DNA from 2 places in the Streptomyces sp. 3330 genome. Region 2 is predicted to be linked to the other one. Evidence: riboswitches for the same ligand, from Rfam matches in the RefSeq annotation. Region 2 holds a riboswitch; the other holds the start of a gene.
The links. Region 2 has a riboswitch for thiamine pyrophosphate ahead of thiO (glycine oxidase ThiO). Riboswitches for the same ligand answer to the same signal wherever they lie in the genome.
Positions count from the first base shown of each region.

Region 1: it holds a riboswitch for thiamine pyrophosphate, as region 2 does, so the genes downstream of both, thiC (phosphomethylpyrimidine synthase ThiC) here and thiO (glycine oxidase ThiO) in region 2, are expected to answer to the same signal.

Region 1 is NZ_JAVDVA010000010.1:93,501-98,275, forward strand. It holds gene J2X68_RS18585 (SsgA family sporulation/cell division regulator) at 1-346, shown strand, start outside; gene J2X68_RS18590 (YibE/F family protein) at 521-1,822, opposite strand; TPP riboswitch at 2,693-2,882, shown strand; gene thiC (phosphomethylpyrimidine synthase ThiC) at 2,875-4,701, shown strand.
Region 2 is NZ_JAVDVA010000001.1:12,381-17,155, reverse strand. It holds gene pknB (Stk1 family PASTA domain-containing Ser/Thr kinase) at 1-706, opposite strand, end outside; gene J2X68_RS00085 (thiazole synthase) at 845-1,639, opposite strand; gene thiS (sulfur carrier protein ThiS) at 1,643-1,843, opposite strand; gene thiO (glycine oxidase ThiO) at 1,912-3,078, opposite strand; TPP riboswitch at 3,076-3,186, opposite strand; gene J2X68_RS00070 (hypothetical protein) at 3,239-3,589, shown strand; gene J2X68_RS00065 (FAD-dependent oxidoreductase) at 3,622-4,775, shown strand, end outside.

The DNA.
Region 1 (4,775 bases), on a different contig from region 2:
GTGCGATCCCTACGCCGTGCGCCTCACCTTCCATCTGCCCGGTGATGCCCCGGTGACCTGGGCTTTCGGGCGCGAGCTGCTCATCGACGGGGTGGGCAGACCGTGCGGCGAAGGGGACGTCCGTGTCTCGCCGGTGGATCCCGATGTGCTGGGGGAGGTTCTGATCCGGCTTCAGGTCGGCGGCGACCAGGCGCTGTTCCGCTCCTCGACAGCCCCGCTCGTGGCGTTCCTCGACCGCACCGACAAGCTGGTCCCCTTGGGCCAGGAGGGTGCTCTCGCCGATTTCGACGCGCATCTGGACGAGGCGTTGGACCGGATCCTGGCGGAGGAACAGAGCGCCGGCTGACATGCACGGGAAGCGAGCGGTGGCGAAACGCGCGGCGGTGGATGCTTCGGCGCGGTCACTGGTGTGCAGTAACGCTTCTTCATGGGGTGGGGCGGGCGCGCCACGGCCTTGCCGGGAGAGGTGAGGCGTGCGCCCGAGTCGGCCCGCGCGGGCGCCACCCGGGCGTCCTCCCCTTCAGCGCTTGCGCCGCCTGCCCCGTCCGCCCCGGGCCGGTGCGCTGCCCGCGACCGCGGCCCCCGCCGAGGCCGCTGGGACGGCTTCCTGAGCCGTCACGGGTGCCTTTCCTGACCCCGGCCGGTCGGCGGAGACCACCAGGGCCGCCAGGGCCGTCGTGACGGGCACGGAGGCGACCAGACCGATCGAGCCCACCAGGGTGCGGACGATCTCCTCGGCGACCAGTTCGCTGTTGGCGACCGCGCCCACACTGCTCTGCGCGATCGAGAAGAGCAGCAGCAGCGGCAGCGCGGCACCGGCGTAGGCGAGGACGAGCGTGTTGACCACGGACGCGATGTGGTCGCGGCCGATGCGGATGCCGGCCCGGTACAGACCCCGCCAGCCCATCGCGGGGTTGGCCTCGTGCAGCTCCCAGACCGCCGAGGTCTGCGTGACCGTCACGTCGTCGAGCACGCCGAGAGAGCCGATGATGATGCCGGCCAGCAGCAGACCGCTCATGTCGATCGACGGGTACAGGCCGTGGATCAGACCGGTGTTGTCGTCCGTGTTCCCGGTGAGCGCGGCCCAGTCGATGAACAGCGAGCCGAGGACGCCGATCAGCAGCAGCGAGATCAGCGTGCCGAGCACCGCGACGGAGGTGCGGGCCGAGAGCCCGTGACAGAGGTACAGCGCGATCAGCATGATGGCGCTCGACCCCACCACCGCCACGACCAGCGGGTTCGACCCCTGGAGGATCGCGGGCAGGACGAAGAAGTTCAGCACCATGAAGCTGATGGCCAGCGCGACCAGCGCCATGACGCCCCTCAGCCGCCCGACGACCACGACGGCGACCGCGAAGATGATGGCCAGGACCGCCATGGGAATGCGACGGTTCACGTCGGTGACCGAGTACTGGAGGTCCTTCGGCGCGGAGGGTTCGTAGGCCACCACGACCTTCTCGCCCTGCTCCAACTGCCGTGTCTGGTCGGGCTGGACGATCTCGGTGAACGTACGGCCCTTGTCGTCGCCCGTGTCCACCCGGATCGTGGCGCGCTTGCAGGTACCGCTCGCCTGCTGCTGCGCGGAGGAGCCCTCGGCGGTGGAGGTGTCGCCGGTGGGGGTGTCGCCCGAGGCGTTGACCGACGCGCAGCTCACGCTCACGACCTTGGTGACCGTGGCCTGCTGGGTCTGCCGGTCGAAGCCGACTCCGGTGCGCTCGTGCGCCGGGGCTCCCCCGGGCCACAGCACCACGAGTCCCACCAGTACCGCGGCCCCGAACGGGATGAGGATGGCCGCGATGACCTTGCGCAGGTGCTGGGACACCGGGGCGGCAGGGCCGTGGCTGTGACTGTGCCCGTGGGAGTGCCCGTGCCCGCCGTCAGAGCCGGATCCGGAGTCCGAACCGGGTGCGGGCCCGTCGCCCGGACCATGACCAGGTCCGTCACCCGGACCGTGGCCGTGACCGCCGCCGTGGCCCCCGCCGGTGCCGCTCCCGGCGCCACCGTCGTGACCGTGCCCATGACGGTGTTCGTGGGCAGCGTCGTATCCGTCACCAAAGCCTGGACCAGGGACGGGAGCAGAGCCGGAGCCGGGTCCACGTTCAGGGTGAGGGAACGAGTCAGGACGCGGGCCAGGGCCAGGACGAGGGCCGGAACCGCGGTCAGGGCCGTACTCCTGGCGAAGGGCGGGTCCGTCCGAGTAGCCCCGGCCGTCTCCGTATCCCTGGCTGTTCCCGTAACCCGGGTCGGTCCCGGCCCCCTGCCCCTGCCCCTGCCCGCTGCTTCCGTATCCCTGCCCCTGCCCGTCCTGATGTCCGCTACCGGGCACGGGCCCTGCCCCGGGGCGCGGGCGTTCGCTCGAGCCGGGTGCCTGACCGCTGGGGGTGCCGACGGTGCCGGCGGTGCCGACGCGTCGCAGTCCGCCGAGCCCACCGGCGTAGCCCGGCCCACGGTCGGGGTTACGGGGCTGGTCGTGACCGCTGTTGAAGTCACGGTCGCCTCTGGGGCCGCTTTCGGAACCGCTTCCAGAACCGATTCCGGAGCCATTGCCGGGACCACCGGCGGCGCCCGGTCGGCGGGGCGGCTCGGGCGGCGGATACGGGGGCTGGTGTGTCGTGGTCACCGACCGATCATCGCAAGAACGACAGGGGCCCTCTGTTCACCGCGCCAGAAAGGACGCTAGCGTGGAGCCAACCTTTGCACACGCGGGAGCTCGGAGCACCGGGCTGAGAGGGCGCTGACCTCCGTCTTCGCGATGTTTCACGTGGAACGTCTCTCGAATCGAGTGATGTTTCACATGAAACGTCGGCAGGCGGTAGCCGCTGCGTCGACCGCCGAACCTGTTACCGGGTAATGCCGGCGTAGGGAGTAGGTCTCATGACCAACAAGGACGCACGCACGCCTGCCTTCACGCAGAACGCGACCAGCGACAGCACGGTCGACGGGAACGACACGGAGGCCGGGAAGTCCATCGGCTGGCACAAGGGGTACGTCGAGGGCGCTCGCCCCGATCTACGTGTGCCGGTTCGTCAGGTGCATCTCACCAACGGGCAGTCGGTCACCCTGTACGACACCTCCGGCCCGTACACCGATCCGCTCGTCGAGACCGACGTCCGCAGGGGCCTGTCGCCCCTGCGCGAGAACTGGATCATCGCCCGCGGCGACACCGAGGAGTACGCCGGCCGGCCGGTGCGCCCCGAGGACGACGGCATCAAGCACACCTCACCGCGCGGCGGTCTGCGTAACCTCGACGCCGTCTTCCCGGGGCGGCCGCGCCTGCCGCGCCGCGGGCGGGACGGCGAGGCGGTCACCCAGCTCGCGTATGCGCGCCGGGGGGAGATCACACCCGAGATGGAGTTCGTGGCCATCCGGGAGAACGTTTCTCCCGAGGTCGTCCGCGAGGAGATCGCGGCGGGCCGCGCCGTCCTGCCGGCCAACGTCAACCACCCGGAGATCGAGCCGATGATCATCGGCAAGCGGTTCCTGGTGAAGGTCAACGCCAACATCGGCAACTCGGCGGTGACGTCCTCCATCGAGGAGGAGGTCGACAAGATGACCTGGGCGACCCGTTGGGGTGCCGACACGGTCATGGACCTCTCGACCGGCCGCAACATCCACACGACCCGTGAGTGGGTGCTGCGCAACTCCCCCGTCCCCATCGGCACGGTGCCGCTGTACCAGGCGCTGGAGAAGGTCGACGGCCGGGCCGAGGAACTGACCTGGGAGATCTACAAGGACACCGTCATCGAGCAGGCCGAGCAGGGCGTGGACTACATGACGGTCCACGCCGGCGTCCGCCTGCCGTACGTCCCGCTCACGGCCCATCGCAAGACCGGCATCGTGTCGCGGGGCGGCTCGATCATGGCGGCCTGGTGCCTCGCCCACCACAAGGAGTCGTTCCTCTACGAGAACTTCGAGGAACTCTGCGAGATCCTCGCCGCCTACGACGTCACGTACTCGCTGGGCGACGGGTTGCGTCCGGGCTCCATCGCGGACGCCAACGACGCGGCGCAGTTCGCGGAGTTGAGGACCCTCGGGGAACTCAACCGGATCGCGAAGCGTTTCCATGTTCAGACGATGATCGAGGGCCCGGGACACGTCCCGATGCACAAGATCAAGGAGAACATCGACCTTCAGCAGGAGATCTGTGATGAAGCTCCGTTCTATACGCTCGGCCCACTGACGACGGACGTCGCGCCGGCGTACGACCACATCACCTCCGGCATCGGCGCCGCGATGATCGCCTGGTGGGGCACGGCCATGCTCTGCTACGTCACGCCCAAGGAACACCTGGGCCTGCCCAACCGCGACGACGTCAAGACCGGCGTGATCACCTACAAGATCGCCGCCCACGCGGCCGACCTCGCCAAGGGGCACCCCGGCGCTCAGGAATGGGACGACGCGCTGTCGGACGCCCGCTTCGAGTTCCGCTGGGAGGACCAGTTCAACCTCGCCCTCGATCCGGACACGGCACGGGAGTTCCACGACGAGACGCTCCCGGCGGAGCCGGCGAAGACGGCCCACTTCTGCTCGATGTGCGGGCCGAAGTTCTGCTCGATGAAGATCAGCCAGAGCATCAACGAGCGGTTCGGCGCCGGGGCGGCCGAGGGGGCTTCGGCGGAGGAGATCGCCGAGGGCATGCTGGAGAAGTCGAGGGAGTTCGCGGCGAGCGGGAACCGGGTGTACCTGCCGCTGGCTGACTGACGTACGCGGACCGGCGCTGTCCTCGAGGTCCGACCCCTGGGGACGGCGCCGCCACCGTGTCGGCATGGCCGCTC
Region 2 (4,775 bases):
GCGGGACGTCCTCGTGGAGGTGCTTGTAGAGCACGATCGCGGGGGAGTCGCCGTCGTGGGGTTTCTCACCGGTGAGCATCTCGTAGAGCACCACCCCGCACGCGTACACGTCGACGCGGGGGTCGGCGGCGCCCGGCTGCTCGATCTGCTCGGGGGCGAGATAGGCGACCGTGCCGAGCACGGCCCCCGTGGTGCTGGTCACCGTGTCGACGGACCGCACCAGACCGAAGTCCGCGACCTTGACCCGCCCGTCGTCCCCTATCAGCACGTTCTCGGGCTTCATGTCCCGGTGCACGAACCCGGCCCGGTGCGCGGCGCCGAGCGCGGCCAGCACGGGCTCCAGGATGTCGAGCGCGGCTCGCGGCTGGAGCGCGCCGCGCTCCCGCAGCACGTCACGCAGCGTGCAGCCGGCGATGTACTCCATGGCCAGATAGACGTACGACCCGTCGGCGCCCTGATCGAACACCTGGACGACATTCGGGTGCGCGAGCCGGGCGACCGACTTCGCCTCCCGGATGAACCGATCGACGAACGCCCCGTCGGCGGCGAGCGCCGGGTGCATCACCTTGAGCGCGAGCACGCGGTCCAGGCGGGTGTCCACGGCCCGGTAGACCGTGGCCATCCCGCCGACCGCGATCCGCGCCTCTACGCGATACCGGCCGTCGAGCAGTTGCCCGACCAGAGGGTCCTGAAGGGTCGTGTCCACGCAGGTGAGTCTACGAGCCGCCGCTGACACCTCCGCCGGTTCCGCCGGGATCGCAGCGCGACTGGAGCCGACCTGTGACGCAACCCACGGGTCCCGCGACCCCCGTATCCGAAGACCGGACGGTAGCCGCGCGGGCGGTCAGAACGCCGGGCGCTCGGGGTCCAGCACGGCCCGGCCCTCCACCGGCGAGGACGCCTGCGCGAAGTACCGGGGCGGCATCCGTCCGGCCAGCCGGGCCAGCCTTCCCGCCTCGACGCCGGCCCGCATGGCCGACGCCATCCGCTCGGGCTCCCTCGCCCGCGTCACCGCCGACGCCAGCATCACCCCCGCACACCCCAGCTCCATCGCCAGTGCCACGTCCGACGCGGTGCCCGCGCCCGCGTCCAGGATCACCGGCACGCGCGCGTGCTCGACGATCAGCTGGAAGTTGTGCGGGTTGCGGATGCCCAGACCGGAGCCGATCGGCGAGCCCAGCGGCATCACCGCCGCGCAGCCCACGTCCTCCAGCTTCCGGGCCAGGACCGGATCGTCGTTCGTGTACGGCAGCACCGTGAAGCCGTCGTCCACCAGCGTCTCCGCCGCCTCCAGCAGCTCGATCGGGTCCGGCAGCAGGGTGCGCTCGTCGGCGATGACCTCCAGCTTGATCAGATCGGTGCCCAGCGCCTCCCGCGCCAGCCGGGCGGTCAGCACGGCCTCCCCGGCGGTGAAACAGCCCGCCGTGTTCGGCAGCACCCGGATGCCGAGCCGCTCCAGCACCGACAGCACGGAACCGTGCACCGAGGGGTCCACCCGGCGCATCGCGACCGTGGTCAGCTCGGTCCCGGACGCCACCAGCGCCCGCTCCAGCACGTCCAGGCTGGGCGCACCCCCCGTGCCCATGATCAGCCGGGACGAGAAGGACCTGCCGCCGAGGACGAAGGGATCGTCGGCCATGGCTCAGCCCCCCTGCACCGCGGTGAGCACTTCCACCCGGTCACCGTCGCGCAGTGCCGTGGACGGCCACTGCGCGCGCGGGACGACGGTCTCGTTGAGCGCGGCGGCCACCCCGGAGGGCGCCGGCGTCAGGGACCGTACGACGCTGTCGAGGGCCGTGCCGGCGGCGAACTCGCGCCGCTCCCCGTTCACCGAGACGTGCACGTGGGCGTCCACCCGGACGTGCCGCGGGCCGTCGTCCCGGGTGTTCTCCTGCGTGTTCCCCTGGGCGTTCATGCGGGCTGCTCCGAGAGTGCGGCGGCGCCGAAGCGCCGGGGTGTGAAGGGGCGGGCCTCGTCCGGGAGCTCCCCGGTGGCCAGGGCGTGCGCCATCGCGTCACCCGTCACCGGCGTCAGCAGCACGCCGTTGCGGTAGTGGCCGGTGGCCAGCAGCAGCCCGGCGAGGTCCGTCGGCCCGAGCAGCGGCGCGTTGTCCGGGGAGCCGGGCCGCAGCCCCGCGCGCGTCTCCGTGAGCGGCAGCTCGGTGATCCCCGGGACCAGCTCATGGGCGTCGCGCAGCAACTCGTACACGCCCCCCGCCGTCACCGTGGTGTCCCAGCCCAGCTCCTCGCTGGTCGCGCCGACGACCAGCTCGCCGTTCTCCCGGGGGACGAGGTAGACCTGGCTGCCGCGCACCACGGCCCGCACGGTCCGGCTCAGGAACGGGGCGTACCGCGGCGGCACGGCCAGCCGCAGCACCTGGCCCTTCACCGGCCGCACGGGAGGCAGGACGTCCTGCGGCACCCCCGCGAGCCGTCCGCTCAGGCTGCCGCCCGCGAGCACCACCTGCCCCGCCTCCAGGGCCGTGCCGTCCGCCGTGACGGCCCCGGTGGCGCGCCCGCCCGCGACCGACAGCCGCTCGGCCCGCGCCCGGTGGAAGACCACCCCGGCCCGCTCGCACGCGGCCACCAGCGCCCCGGTCAGCCGCCGCGGGTCGATCTGGTGGTCGCCGTCGACCCGCAGCCCGCCCCGCACCCCCGGTGCCAGCAGCGGCTCCAGACGCCGGCACTCGCGCCCGGACAGCCACTCCGACTCCAGCCCCGACTGCTGCTGAAGGGCGTGCAGTTCCCGCAGATGGGCGCGGTCGTCGGAGTCCAGCGCGACCGCGAGCGTGCCGCAGCGCCGGTAGCCCAGATCGTGCCCGGTCAGCTCCGTCAGCTCGGCCGCGAAGTCCGGATAGCGGCGGGCGGAGGCCAGGTTGAGGCCGAGCAGGGTCTGCTCGCCGTGGTGCAGTTCCGTGACGGCGGCCAGCATCCCGGCCGCCACCTGGGCGGCCCCGCCGCCCGGTGCCGGGTCGAGGACCGCCGTGGCGAAGCCCCGCTGCGCGGCCCGCCAGGCCGTGACCAGGCCGATGATCCCGCCCCCGATGACGAGGACGTCTGACGTACGTGAAGACGACATGGGCGTCCAGCCCCTCCCTTCGCCGGCATGACCCGGATCAGGTTCGACGGTCGGAGGCCGCCAGCCTCCCTCTCAGCCCGGTGCGTCCGGACTCCCGCGTGTGCTCTACGTTGGCCACCCTAGCCCGTGCTCCGGCGCCTCTGTAAGGGAGCCTTTCGTCATGCCCCGCTCGTTGGACGGCCTCGTCCTCGCGCCCGTCGCCGACCAGGCCCCGGGCCAGGTCGGCACCCGCACCCGCTTCACGTACCACGAACGCGGCGGCGCGATCTGGGCGGAGTACGCCGGCGGCGACGTCGTACGCGGGCATCTGGTGGGTACCCGCGAAGGAGACCGGCTCGACTTCCGGTACGTACAGCTCAAGCACGACGGGACGACGTCCTCGGGGCGCTGCGTCTCGACGGTCGTGGAGCTCGCGGACGGACGGGTGCGGCTCGAGGAGAGCTGGGCGTGGGAGTCGCAGGAGGGCAGCGGCACCAGCGTTGTGGAGCAGGTCACGACGCACGACGGCTGACTGACGTTTCGTCAGCCGCCTAAGGTGATCAGGTGAGCGAGCAGAGGCAGGAACAGGGCGGCCCGGCCGGACGGCGCGTGGTGGTCGTCGGCGCGGGCATGGCCGGGGTGCAGACGGCCGTGGCGCTGCGGGAACAGGGCTTCGACGGCACGGTGACGCTGATCGGAGCGGAGCCCCACCAGCCCTACGACCGGCCCCCGCTGTCCAAGGCCGTCCTGCTCGGCAACGCCGAGGGCTCCGCCTTCGACGTCGACTTCGAGGGCCTCGGCATCGAGCTGGTGCTCGGCCGCGAGGTCGACGGCCTGCGCCCCGCCGACCACGAGCTGGACACCGAGGCCGGACCCGTCCCCTACGACGTGCTGGTCCTCGCCACCGGCGCCGAACCGATCCGGCTGCCCGGCGCCGAGGGCGTGCCCGGCGTGCATCTGCTGCGCACCCTGGACGACGCCGAGCGGCTGCGGCCCGTGCTCGCCCGGCAGCACGACGTCGTGGTCGTCGGCGCCGGCTGGATCGGCGCCGAGTTCGCCACGGCCGCGCGCGAGGCCGGCTGCGCGGTCACCGTGGTCGAGGCCGCCGACCGGCCGCTGGCCGGGGCGCTGCCCGCCGAGGTCGCCGCCCCCATGGCCGCCTGGTACGCCGACAGCGGCGTCGATCTGCGCACCCGCGCGCGCGTGGAGCGCGTCGAGCCCGGTGCGGTCGTCCTGGACGACGGCACCCGGCTGCCCGCCGGCGCCGTCGTCGTGGGCATCGGCGCCCGCCCCGCCACCGCCTGGCTGGCCGGCTCCGGCGTCACGCTCGGCGCCCACGGCGAGGTCGTGGCCGACGCCCAGCTGCGGACCTCGGTGCCCGATGTGTACGCGGTCGGCGACTGCGCCTCCTTCCCCTCGGGCCGGTACGGCGAGCGACTCCTCGTGCACCACTGGGACAACGCCCTCCAGGGACCGCGCACGGTCGCGGCGAACATCGTCGGCGCCGCCACCGACGAACCCCTGGCCGTCTACGACCCGGTCCCGTACTTCTGGTCCGAGCAGTTCGGCCGCTTCGTCCAGTACGCCGGACACCATGCCGACGCCGACCGCGTCCTGTGGCGCGGCGACCCGGCGGGACCGGCCTGGTCGGTGTGCTGGCTGCGCGACGACCGGCTGGTCGCCCTGCTGGCCGTGGGCCGGGCGCGCGACCTCGCCCA